4 regions of the Exiguobacterium sp. s142 genome follow, and region 3 is predicted to be linked to each of the others. Evidence: predicted binding sites of a transcription regulator. Region 3 holds the regulator's gene; each other region holds the start of a gene.
What was found. Region 3 encodes Rex, which represses fermentation and respiration genes when NADH is low (regulators of the CRP and FNR family bind a similar motif). Its sites were predicted from a motif close to TTGTGAAATATTTCACAA; they were not measured.

Region 1 (3,164 bases), on a different contig from region 3:
GACGGTCAAGAAGTCGGCCAAAATTTGCGTCGGATGATACAAGTCCGTCAAACCGTTCCAAACTGGGACCCCGCCATCCCGTGCAAGACCTTCCACCGTTTCGTGAGCGAAGCCACGGAATTGGATGCCGTCGAACATGCGTCCAAGCACGATCGCCGTATCACGGACCGATTCTTTTTTCCCGAACTGGATATCCGATTTCCCGAGGTATTCAGGATGCATGCCGAGGTCGATTGCCGCAACGGTGAACGCACAGCGCGTCCGTGTCGACGGTTTTTCAAACAAGAGCGCCACGTTCTTGCCTTCACAAATCCGGTGGGGAATCCCTTGTTTCTTTTGACGTTTGAACGCTGCCGATAAGTCGATCAAGTAGTTCAGTTCGTCCCGCGAAAACTCGTTAAGCGATAAAAAATGACGACCTTTCAAATCAAAGTTGAACGTTGTGGACATGTGTTTCTCCTCCTCGTTAAATATCTTCACGGATAATTGGACAACTCATACAACGTGGGCCTCCACGGCCTCGTGATAACTCACTCGACATGATTTCGATGACTTCGACCCCTTCTGAACGGAGCAGCTCGTTCGAAACGTAGTTCCGGTCATACGTAACGACGACACCTGGGGCGATTGCGAGCGTGTTCGACCCATCGTTCCATTGCTCGCGCGCCGCAGCGATCGGGTCGCCCCCACCACATGGGATCAACACGATTTCCTCTAGGCCGAGAGCCGATTTCAACACTTTCAACAAATCAGTGTGTTGCGTGATGTGCAGCTCACCTTCCGCGTTCAACGTCAGCTCGAAGATGTTCATCTTGCCGCCCGGTCCTTGGATGAAAGGATGGATCGTGAACTTATCGTGGTCGACCATCGTGAAGACGGTATCAAGGTGCATGAACGCACGCGACTTCGGAATCTCGATGGCGATGACTTTCTTGAACGTGCCCCCGTTCGCGAGCAAGTTGAGGGCAACGCGCTCGATTCCTTGGGCGGTCGTCCGTTCCGATATCCCGATGGCGACGACTTCTTTTGATAGGACGAGTTCGTCCCCGCCTTCCATCGCGAACCGATAGTCACGATCCGACCAGATCGGGATATCATGCTTCGCAAAGCGTGGATGGTATCTCATAATATATTGCGTGAACAGTGATTCGCGGCGACGCGCCGGTTCTTTCATGCGATTGATCGACAAGCCGTTCCCAATCGCCGCGGCCGGGTCGCGCGTGAAGTACAGGTTCGGCATCGGGTCGAGAAAGAACGGATACGTGTCCTCGATCATCTCGTGCAGATGACGGCGCTTTTCGCGCTTGATCTCGGTTTTACGGATACCGGCCATGACCGTCTCGATCAACTGTTCGTTATCATAAGCGAGTAAATACTCTTTGAGCGTCTCGTATGAACCGTTAATATTTGATTTTGATTCCGAAAGAATGTCGGCGACGAATCGTTCACGTACGCCAGGCAGCGATAGTGTCTCTGCCATCAAGTTTTCTAAATAGAGCACCTCGACGCCCCGGTTTTGTAGCACGCTCGCAAAGTAGTCGTGCTCTTTTTGAATGACCGGCAAATGTGGAATGTCGTCGAACAGGAGTCGTTCCAAATACTCCGGCGTCAAATTCTCAAGTTCGCGTCCTGGACGCTTCAATAGTACAGTCTTTAGTTCACCAATTTCTGAATACACGTGAATCGGATGTTTCAGCGTTGTATCCCGTGCGGTCAATTGATCCGTCATCGATATCATCTCGCTTCCTCCTAGTGATTCGGGTGTGTTTCTACCCTTACATTATCAACTTACCCGATTCCGAGGCGGGTAATTCCGACGTTCTGATTGTGGTCGATTCCACAAAAAAATGGATACAATATGAGTCAAATTGAATGAACAAACGGTTGTGAATCAATGAACAAGGAGAGGGCGACGGTTGGGATGGATACACGATGTATGAATTGTGAATAAAATCCATTATTTTTTCTTTTCAAATTAAGGTACGATAACGACAGGATACGAAAAATGACTTTAGAAAAGGAAGTGAGTCGATGGCCATCGAACGTACAGAACGCGCGCGTCATGAAGCCCAAGTGACAGCGCTCATCCAAAAAGGGGATCCGGTCGATTTCCGCGACGTGTTTTTAACACTTCACCCGGGTGAACAGGCCGACATCTTCATCGAACTTAACCAACCCGATCGGGCGTTTGTATACAGCGCTTTATCACCTGAAGAGTACACCGATTTATTTGAAAAATTAGAGCTCGATGAACAACAGCAGTTCATCCAAGAAATGCCACGCCCGTATGCGGTCAGCGTCTTAAACGATATGTTCTCGGATAATGCCGCCGACCTCATGACCGAACTTCCGGACGATTTCATGAACGAACTGTTCGAACAGATGGACGAGACCGAGGCGACCGAGGTCAAAGACTTGATGCGCTATCCAGATGATACGGCCGGTGCCATCATGACGACCGAGTTCATCGTGTTACAGGCCGACAAAACGATCGGGGCGACACTCGAAGAGTTGCGTGACCTCGGTCCTGAAGCTGAGACAATTTACTATTTATATGTAATCGATGTAGACCGACGTCTCGTCGGCGTTGTGTCGCTCCGTGATTTGATCGTTTCCCCGCTCGACCATCTCATCGCTGACATCATGGGGCGGCGGGTCGTTTCGGCCCACGTCATGGCCGATCAAGAAGACTTGGCCCGAACCGTCCAAAAGTATGACTTGCTCGCGCTCCCGGTCATCGATAGCGATGATCACCTGCTCGGCATCATCACCGTCGACGACGTCATGGACGTCATCGAACGCGAGACGACCGAAGACTTTGAAGAGCTGTCCGCGACGAAAGGCTCGTCTGACATCAACATGGGCCCGGTCGAGGCAGCGAAAAAACGTGCCCCTTGGATCATCAGCCTCATGTTCCTCGGGATGATCACCGCATCGACGATCGGTGGATTTGAAGATACGCTCGAGACGATCGTTTTGCTCGCCGTCTTCATGCCACTCGTCATGGGATCGGCCGGAAACGCCGCCACCCAGTCGCTCGTCGTCGCCGTACGTTCGATTGCGCTCGGCACGATCAATCGGAAAAATGTCGCCAAGATGATTCGCCGGGAGTTCGGAACCGGTGTCCTGCTTGGACTCGCCTGTATGGTCGTTATTTTCGGGGT
Region 2 (3,164 bases), on a different contig from region 3:
CGTTCGGGTTATTGAGCGAATGGATGTCGGTCACGTCACTTTATGCGATTTGCATGGTATGCCTGCTTTCGATCACGCTGTTCGCGATGCATCGCATCCGTCACGATATCGCGGCTGAAAAAGCGACGGTACTGGCTGAAGTCGAAAGTGCGCCGACACATCAATGAACGAAAAAAAGACATCGAACGTTTTTCAGTTCGATGTCTTCTCTGTTGATGGAAGGACTCGTTTCTCTAACAAGAACGGTCCGAACGGGATGACCGAAGCCATGACCGCGAGGACTAACACTTTGAAGCCCCAGTTGAAGCGCCACGCCATGTAAACCGCTGCCGCCACGTAAGCGACGAACAGGAAACCATGGGCCGCACCGACGATGCTGACGGCTAGCGGCATGCCAGCCAAATACTTAAGCGGCATTGCGATCAACAATAAGAGCAGGAATGACATCCCCTCTGTATAACCGAGCCATTTGAATCGAGTTGCGTTCATATCCGTTCTCCTTTTTAATCGATGCTACGTTCATCGTAGCCGATAGAGGTGAAGTTTGTCACAGGAGAACGTTAGAAAGTCGTTAGGCTATTTGACGATTTGGTGAACGATGCGCAATTTTCGTTTCGACGAAGCGGCGGAGGAACAAACCATCGACGCCGATTTTGCCTGCGTTGTAGCCCGCGACGAGAATCAAGACCGATACGATCAACATCGTCGGGTTCGTGCTGACCGTCCCTGACAATAAGAACGCCATGTTCATGACGAGTCCGAAGAAAGCCGCGCTGCGTGTGAGGGCACCAAGCAAGAGACCGAGACCGACCAAGAACTCACCATACGGAATTAAGATATCGAAAAGTGCTGCGTTTGGAATCGCGAAGTTTTCAAGGAAAGCTGCCCACCATCCGGCGACCGCCGGGTGATCTCCCGTCGCGAGTGAAGCTGCGTTTTGAAGGTAACCGCCTGATCCGAAGCCGCCCGTGATTTTACCCCATCCGGCTGTGAGCCATTGATAGCCGAGCCAGATCCGTAACACCGTCAAGATGCCGGTTGCGATGTTGTGGTTTTGCCAAAACTTTGTGAACATGATAATTCCTCCTTTTGAATGGTTGAATGATGGCTTATATGTGATTACATTCACAATATATCACCCATGTTCATGTTTTCACATAGCTTGAGACAATAGTTCACGTTTCGTTCATATGTGTGTCACAGGTCAGTCACTTTTTGGAAATTGCACCAAAAAAAGCAATGTCTACTCGAGACATCGCCTCCACTGCTTTAAAGATCAACTTGTTGTGGCGGTTGGCCTTTTTTATTCATCACACGCATCGATTGAGGTGAGATTTTTAAAATGACGAGTTTTGGATCATCTGGCCCATCGAACCAGCCCTCGAGTTTCTCGTTCCACACTTTTTCTTTCATCGACTCGTCATCAGACACCGTCGTCTCTCCTAAAATCTCGAGATACGTGTCGCCGACCCCGTCCCCGTCGTAGCCGATCAAGACGTGCGTGTACGGATTGTTCTTCAACTCATCGACTTTATCCGTATCTTTCGAGGTTGCCGTATAGAGTGTCAGACCGTCATGGAAAAACGTCATGTATCGGCTGTGCGGCTTCCCTTTATATACCGTGGCCATCGTTCCGACGTTGCTTGCATCTAGAATTTGTTGTGCCGTTGTTTTAGCATCCATTTAAAAAGCCCCCTTATCATAGTCACTCGTATAATCATTCCCTTGCGGCACTTGATTAAACACGAAGACACGAAAAAACCTGCTCGCCGAAGCGAGCAGGTTATAAAATTCCTTGGAAAGGAAGATTAGATTTTTTCAACGTTAGAAGCTTGTGGGCCACGAGCTCCGTCAGTGATTTCGAAAGTTACTGCTTGGCCTTCTTCAAGTGTCTTGAAGCCGTCGCCTTGGATTGCTGAGAAGTGTACGAATACGTCGTCTCCGCCTTCCATTTCGATGAAGCCGTAACCTTTTTCTGAGTTAAACCATTTTACTTTACCTGTGTTCATAATGAACCCTCCTGAAATAAACGCTGTGCGTTCTAGTAGTGCCTTACTAGAAAAAACTGACCAAAAAAAAGCACAAAACTTGTTGGATTATCTTTCATGAAAAATAATCCCAAGCGATTGTGAATTATGTTTCCAGCTATTCTTAATTAAGCACATATGTAATATACCATGGATAAATGCTTCTGTCTACTAAATACTTCGGTTTGCTAAAAATAATTTCAAAACGGGTACATCACATGTAGTGAACGTTAGGAGGAAGACTCATATGATGAATCAAATTGACCGCACGCATATCGCTGCCACCATCGCCCGTCACGCGGCCTGGTCGACAGATGAGCTATTGACGGAGACGCTCGCTTGGCATCAAGCGACGCGACACGACCATTATCCTGACCAATCGAAGTCGTACCGCTCCCACTTGCCGATGACGGAACGAATCACACCGGTGACGAGTGCACTCCCGCTCGAGGTCGTCGACGATCTCGTCCGGCCCGTCTGGATGCGTCGTCTCGACGCGGAACATTTGAATTTACTGCAGACGACACGCCATCACGTCGACGTGACCGATTACGGGGCCGTCGGGGACGGCAAGACGGATTGCACGCTCGCATTCCGGCTCGCGCTTCGGTCGAACCGCCACGTCCACGTGCCGGCCGGTGTCTATATCGTCCGTGGCGTCCGGATCCCCTCGAACTGCGTGCTCGAAGGTGCGGGACAGCAGGACACGGTATTACGCTTGGCCGACGGCACACCGAAGCATCGCCGGCTGCTGCGAAATGCGACACCGTTTTATGGGAACCATCACATCGAGGTCGCCCATCTGACGCTCGACTGGAACGTCGAGCGCCTTGGCGACGTCGATCGGACGTCGAGTGGAGACACGGCTTCGAGCGCGTTGACATTCGCCCACGTCAAATTCGCCTGGGTCCATCACGTCACCGCCAAAGGTGCCGGGCTGCACGCGTTCGATATCACCGCCCCTCACTACCATTACCTCGGGGACGGGTTGCGTGCCAAAAAAGGCAGCCGCTACATCTGGCTCGACCGCTGCGAAGCGACAAATTATGGGGACGACGGCATCACGACGCATCATAGCGACGCCATCTACATCACGAACTGCTACTGTCATCACCCGCACGGACGTACGCACGCCCA
Region 3 (3,164 bases):
CTCACGTCGGAGCACACCGCGGTACGTCACGCGCGAGATCGATAAGCTGATCTCATATAGGAAGAAGAGCGGCAGCGACACCATGAGGTGCGACGTCAAATCCGGCGGCGTGATGAATGCCGCGATGACGAACAAGGCGAAGTAGGCGTACTTCCGAATTTTTGAGAGGAAGTACGGCGTCACGACACCGATGCGCGTCAAGAACATCGTCACGACCGGCAGTTGGAACAACAGTCCAAACGGGATCGTCAGCTGCAACAGGAACGTGAAATAGTTCGTCGCCCCGATGATCTGTGTCAGACCGAGGTCTTGCCCGAGGTCCGTCGAGATATCGAGGACGAGCGGGAACAACCAATAGTAGGCGAATGCGAGACCGATGAGGAACAAGATAAAGATGACCGGGATATAGGCGAGCGTCCATTTTCGTTCATTCGGATGCAGACCAGGTGCGACGAACGCCCACAGTTGATACAGTAGAAATGGACCCGATGCGACGAGCCCGATGACGAGCGCCAAGTTCAAGTAAATCATGAGCGGGTCCGCGACCCCAAAGGCGTTCAGCTCGAGCCCTCGTTCGACGAGGTCCGCCTGCAGATAGGCGAGCACGTATTTGACACTCGGCAAAGCGATCAGAAAGAAGGCAAAGACGACAAATGCCGACAGCATCAGTCGTCTCCGCAGCTCTGTCAAGTGATCGGACAGTGCCCGTTCTTGATCAGGTTGATGGCTCATGGCTTACTGCTCTTTCTTCTCAATTTCTTTCTTGTCGGTCTCATCGTGCTCTTTCATCATACCGTTCGTGGCATTTTTGAACTCACGGAGCGTCTGCCCCGCTGCCCGGCCGAACTCTGGCAATTTCTTCGGCCCGAAGAGGATGAGCGCGATGATGGCGATGACGAAAATACTGACGCCACCTGGGATACCGACGACGAGTGATGATTGTAGAAATTCCATTATTGATGGACCCCCTCAGCGGATGGATAGTGTTGCATAAAGTAAATGAGCGACTGGAGTTCGATCGACAAGTCGATATGATGGACGCGGACCGTGTCCGGTACAGTCAATCGCGCCGGCGTGAAGTTCAAGATCCCTCGAACGCCATAGCGGACCAAATCATCGGCGACCGGTTGCGCGTAGGCAGACGGGACCGTGAGGATGGCGACATCGATCTTGTTTTGCTTCATAATCTGTTCCATCTCATCGACGTGATGAATCGGGACACCTGACATCGTCGTGCCGACTTTTGTCTCGTCTGCGTCGAACCCGACGACGATATGTGTGTTATTGTTTTTAAGGAAGTTATAGTTGACGAACGCTGTCCCGAGATGACCGACCCCGACCAAGGCGACGTTCGTGATCTCGTCTTGATTCAGCGTCTTACGGAAAAATTCTAACAGATACTGTACGTTATAGCCATATCCCTTTTTACCGAGCGCACCGAAGTATGAGAAGTCACGGCGAATCGTTGCCGAATCGACCTTGACTGCCTCGCTCAGTTCAGCAGAAGAGACACGCTGTTTCCCTGACGAATGTAGGCTTTGGATAAACCGATAGTATAGTGGCAACCGTTTGGCTGTCGCTTGCGGAATCTTTGGTTCGTTTTGACTCAACGGAAAGAGCCTCCTTTTTACGACGCGTTTCAAACGAATCTGATTTCATACACCTTGATTGTAAACGAATTCACATAAGCACTCAATGAATATACCTGAAAAGGGGAAGAAATAAAGTATACTAAACAGAGAGAAAGGGGTTTTTTCACTTGATCCTACTGCAAGTCAACAACTTATCCAAATCGTTCGGCGTCGAGCCGATTTTAGAGAATGTCAAACTAGAAATCCAAGAAGGCGAACGCGTCGCCCTCGTCGGCCGCAACGGCGCCGGCAAGTCGACGCTGTTAAAAGTCATCGCCGGCGAGTACAACTATGACTCGGGCGACATCATGAAGCCAAAAGACGTGACGATCGGCTATCTCGCCCAAGACTCAGGATTAGAATCGAACGAGACGATGTGGAACGAGATGCTCACCGTCTTCACCGACTTGATCGAACAAGAGAAGACGCTCCGCCAGATGGAGCAAGACATGGGCTCGGAGCGGATCTTGAACGACCCGGCCGCCTACGAGCGTCTGCTTGCGGCGTATGACGAGGAGCAACACACGTTCAAAGACCGCGGCGGCTATCAGTATGAAGCGACGATCCGCTCGATCTTGCACGGGATGCGGTTTTATCCGGACGACTTCGAACGTCGGATCGATACGCTCTCAGGCGGACAGCGGACACGTCTTGCCTTAGCGAAGATGCTCCTGCAAAGCCCGGACCTGCTCATCTTGGATGAGCCGACGAACCATTTGGACATCGAGACGCTCAGCTGGCTCGAGAAATATTTGAGCGGCTATAAAGGTGCCGTCCTCATCGTCTCCCACGACCGTTACTTCCTCGACCGCGTCGTCTCGGTCGTCTACGAGCTGTCACGCAACCGCAGCCGCCGCTTCGTCGGGAACTATACGAAATTCCTCGAGCAGAAGGCCGCGCTTTACGAACAAGAGAAGAAGCAGTTCGAGTCGCAACAAGAAGAAATCGCCAAGATGCAAGACTTCATCCAACGGAACATCGCCCGGGCGACGACGACGAAACGCGCCCAAAGCGTCCGCAAGCGGCTCGAGAAGATCGACCGCATGGACGTGCCTGACGGTGACGAACGAAGCGCGGTGTTGTCGTTCTCGATCAAACGTCAAAGCGGGAACGATGTGTTGAGCGGCAGCGACCTCGCCATCGGCTACGAAGAACCGATCGCACAGAACTTGCGTTTCCAACTGCAACGCGGCGAGTCGGTCGCCCTCGTCGGCCCGAACGGGGTCGGCAAATCGACGCTCCTCAAAGTGTTGACGAAACAACAACCGGCACTGACCGGTGACATCCGCTACGGTACCGGCGTCGAGATCGGCTACTACGACCAGGAACAACAGAACTTGTCGGACGCGAACCGCGTCATCGATGAGATTTGGAACGACTGGCCGCTCATGCGCGAGCAAGAAGTCCGCAGTCTGCTCGGCCAGTTCTTGTTCAGCGGGGACGACGTTATGAAACGCGTCCAAGAACTATCCGGCGGCGAACGAGCCCGGCTGACGCTCGCCAAGCTCAAGCTCGAGCAACCGAACTTGCTCG
Region 4 (3,164 bases), on a different contig from region 3:
ATATCGGATGACACGAGTGCCATCTTCACTAAATTCAACGTCGAGAACGATAAATTACCTCTTCCGATCGACGTCTCTGCCCCATGACGGTTTCCCATCACCCGCGTCCGGCAGCCCATGTAGGCAACTTCCGAAGCATGTGTCCCGTCATAGTACTGAAGGTTGAACGGCGCATCGACGAACGAGAAGTTCGGGAACAACCGCTTGCCAGTCACGCGGCATGCGTGGCGGAACAAATCGACGTTCGGGTCCCCGTCATTGAAATTGACGCCTTCCTTTACTTTGAAGATTTGAATCGGGAAAATCGGCGTCTCCCCGTTGCCTAATCCTCGCTCTGTCGCTTTTAACAACTCGCGGATAAACACCCGTCCCCACCGACTCGTGTCGGTGCCGTAGTTGATCGACACGAACGGAACTTGACCGCCGCCGCGCGAGTGCATCGAGTTGGCGTTATGGATAAACGCCTCGCACGCCTGGTACGTCGCCGATACGGTTTCTGCTTCAGCAATCTGCTGTTGTTGCTCCACCGTCAGCTCAATCGGTAGTCCGTTCAACCGCTCGAGTTGACGTTCATACGTCTTCTCGACGTAAGGAGCGAGATCGACGTCAAACATCGGGAACGCCTGTCCCCCGTGCTGCATGTTCTGATTCGCTTGAAGAATGATCGAGGCGAGCGCCAGCGCCGAACGAATGTCCTGCGGGGGACGAATCGTCCCGTGTCCGGTGTGGAACCCGTTCGCGAGTAACTCTCCGAGCGGGATTTGACAACACGTCGTCGATCCGGTCACATAGTAATCGGCGTCATGCACATACAAGTAGTTATCACGGATCGCTAGACGTGACCGTTCCGACAATAGGTACGTGGTCGATAATTGTTTTGACACTTCTGAAGATATGCGCGCTAGTTTGCCGAGTGGCGACTTCCCGTCGACGTTGGCGTTCTCTTGGATCAAATCTTGATCTGGTAGCACACAGACATCGTTATAAAGCTGGAGCATGTTCACTCCGCATCACCTCGCTATATATTGATTATTTAACGGCTGATAACCGATAAAAATTCTATATATAGATTATGTCACGTTTTACCGATTTGAGGCACGTCGATATTGTGACAGTTGCAACCGATCCCGAACGTAAAAAAACAGCCGAATCCCTGATGTGGGCTCGACTGTGCGTTTCGTGATGTATGTCATACTTCTTTGGCTGGCTTGACGATTTTCAGTTCGACTTCTTCTTGCTCTGACTCTTGTGCTTCACGCAATCCTTTAGCGTTCAACCATGTATAGATTGCTCCCATGAATAACGCGCCTCCGATAATGTTTCCGAACGTAGCCGGAATCAAGTTGTGGATGGCTCCAGCAAAGCTGATTGCTTCTGGATGCGGAACAACGAGTGTGAGTGCGAACAAGACGAAGTTGGCGATGACGTGATCAAACCCTGAAGCGAAGAAGACGGCTACTAGGAAGATCATCGAGAAGATTTGGGCAAATTCATTTTTCATCTGTTTCGGCAAGAAGATGGCGAGACAGACCATCCAGTTACAGAAGATGGCTCTAAAAAAGATTTCGACTGTCGTATGATGCATCTTGCTCTCGACGACGGAAAATAACCAGTTGTTCATGCCGAGCTCTTGAATGACTCCAGTCGGCGCGAGCAACAAGGCGAAAAGAATGCCGCCGAGCGCGTTCCCGACGAAGCAAAGCAACCAGACGAGCATCGTATCACTCAGCGTCGTATAGCCACGCATCGTTGAAGTCGTAAAATACATCGTATTCCCGGTAAATAGTTCAGCGCCTCCGTAGATGATCATGACGAGCGCGATCCCGAACGAGAATCCCCCGATGAGCGTCGTAAATGGTGAATCTACAAGATACATGCCGTTGACGACTTTTAATGTGAAGATTGATGCGAACCCGATAAAAATCCCCGCGAGCATTGCCCGTAAAAAATATTCCATCGGCCGATAGTGAATCATCGCTGAGGAAGCCTGTGCTTTCTTCCGTAATGATTCGAGTGCATGGATTTCCATTGATGCCATGTCACAAACCCTTCTTTCTGTTTAAATGAACCATATAATAAGAACAAACATGTGAAATCATTAACAATATAAGCCCGGAGCGACATTTTTGCAACTGCCCATTCGAACTGTTGACATACTTTTCACATCGTAATCGGTTACATTTGTCGGATTTGTGACTAAAAAAAGCGACCCTTCGTAAAGGGCCGCATGAAACCAATTATTCTTTCTCAGAAGACTCTGTCGTCTCATCAGTCGATGCTTTAGTCGATTTTTCTGGAGCTGAAGCTTCTTCACCTTCAGTTTCCTCTTCTTCGACTGCTACCGGCTCGTTCACTGATGCGATTTGAAGATCGCCTTCAGATAAGATTTCGTAATCTTTATTCTCCGGAATATCAGCAACTGTGAGTGAGTCACCGATCTCTAGCTTGCTAACGTCGAGCTCGATCCGCTCTGGGATGTTAGCAGGTGTTGCCGAAACAGTGACTTTATAGAGTGCTTGCGACAAGAAGCCGCCTTCTTTGACACCTTTCGCGTCGCCGACGAGTGTGACGTCTGCTTCAACTTCAGTTGCCTCATCCATTTTGACTGCCATGAACTCGACGTGCTTGTATGTGTTCGTGAACGGGTCAACTTCCGTCCCGTGAACGAGTGTGTTTACTTTCTTGCCGTCGATGTTGAGTTCGATCAAGGCGTTGTCTCCGTGTTCACGGAGAATCTTGCGCAATGCCATTTCTTCAAACGCGACTGGTGTGCTTTCGACTTTGTAGCCGTAAACGACACCAAGTACTTTTCCTTCTTTACGTAAGTTTGTTCGAACCGAACGTGGTCGTAATTCTCGTGTCGTTACTTTAAGCGTGTCTGTCATAATCATTTCCCCCTACTGGTTTATGAATCATGTCTACACCTTGAGGGTGAGGCAGTGTGAACTCCACCTCTCAACCTCGATGCGTTTGACGACATGTGTATATTGTTCCCATAGCTAAGCATCCATAAACGTTACAGTCGGTTAAAATAAGATTACAACGTTTGTCACATGACACGTTTGAACAACTTCTCGAGTTCATACGTACTCCACTTCACTAAAATCGGACGTCCGTGTGGACACGTATACGGAGACGTCGTCTCGCCAAGGTCGCGGATCAAC

Region 1: arcA (arginine deiminase) is a predicted target of Rex. The motif match lies at 1,885-1,902, and genes of this name have one in related genera.
Region 2: KNP77_RS11365 (DoxX family membrane protein) is a predicted target of Rex. The motif match lies at 1,114-1,131, and genes of this name have one in related genera.
Region 4: KNP77_RS01045 (formate/nitrite transporter family protein) is a predicted target of Rex. The motif match lies at 2,088-2,105, and genes of this name have one in related genera.

What each region holds. Positions count from the first base shown of each region.
Region 1 is NZ_JACSMB010000003.1:51,918-55,081, reverse strand. Features, by position in the region: gene argF (ornithine carbamoyltransferase) at 1-450, opposite strand, end outside; gene arcA (arginine deiminase) at 467-1,696, opposite strand; gene mgtE (magnesium transporter) at 2,032-3,164, shown strand, end outside.
Region 2 is NZ_JACSMB010000012.1:67,702-70,865, reverse strand. Features, by position in the region: gene KNP77_RS11375 (MFS transporter) at 1-167, shown strand, start outside; gene KNP77_RS11370 (DUF3817 domain-containing protein) at 193-489, opposite strand; gene KNP77_RS11365 (DoxX family membrane protein) at 572-1,075, opposite strand; gene KNP77_RS11360 (pyridoxamine 5'-phosphate oxidase family protein) at 1,270-1,683, opposite strand; gene KNP77_RS11355 (cold-shock protein) at 1,809-2,009, opposite strand; gene KNP77_RS11350 (glycoside hydrolase family 55 protein) at 2,275-3,164, shown strand, end outside.
Region 3 is NZ_JACSMB010000027.1:5,735-8,898, forward strand. Features, by position in the region: gene tatC (twin-arginine translocase subunit TatC) at 1-732, opposite strand, end outside; gene KNP77_RS15100 (twin-arginine translocase TatA/TatE family subunit) at 736-954, opposite strand; gene KNP77_RS15105 (redox-sensing transcriptional repressor Rex) at 954-1,610, opposite strand; gene KNP77_RS15110 (ABC-F family ATP-binding cassette domain-containing protein) at 1,760-3,164, shown strand, end outside.
Region 4 is NZ_JACSMB010000001.1:207,409-210,572, forward strand. Features, by position in the region: gene KNP77_RS01040 (anaerobic ribonucleoside triphosphate reductase) at 1-998, opposite strand, end outside; gene KNP77_RS01045 (formate/nitrite transporter family protein) at 1,190-2,029, opposite strand; gene KNP77_RS01050 (50S ribosomal protein L25/general stress protein Ctc) at 2,238-2,885, opposite strand; gene mutL (DNA mismatch repair endonuclease MutL) at 3,050-3,164, opposite strand, start outside.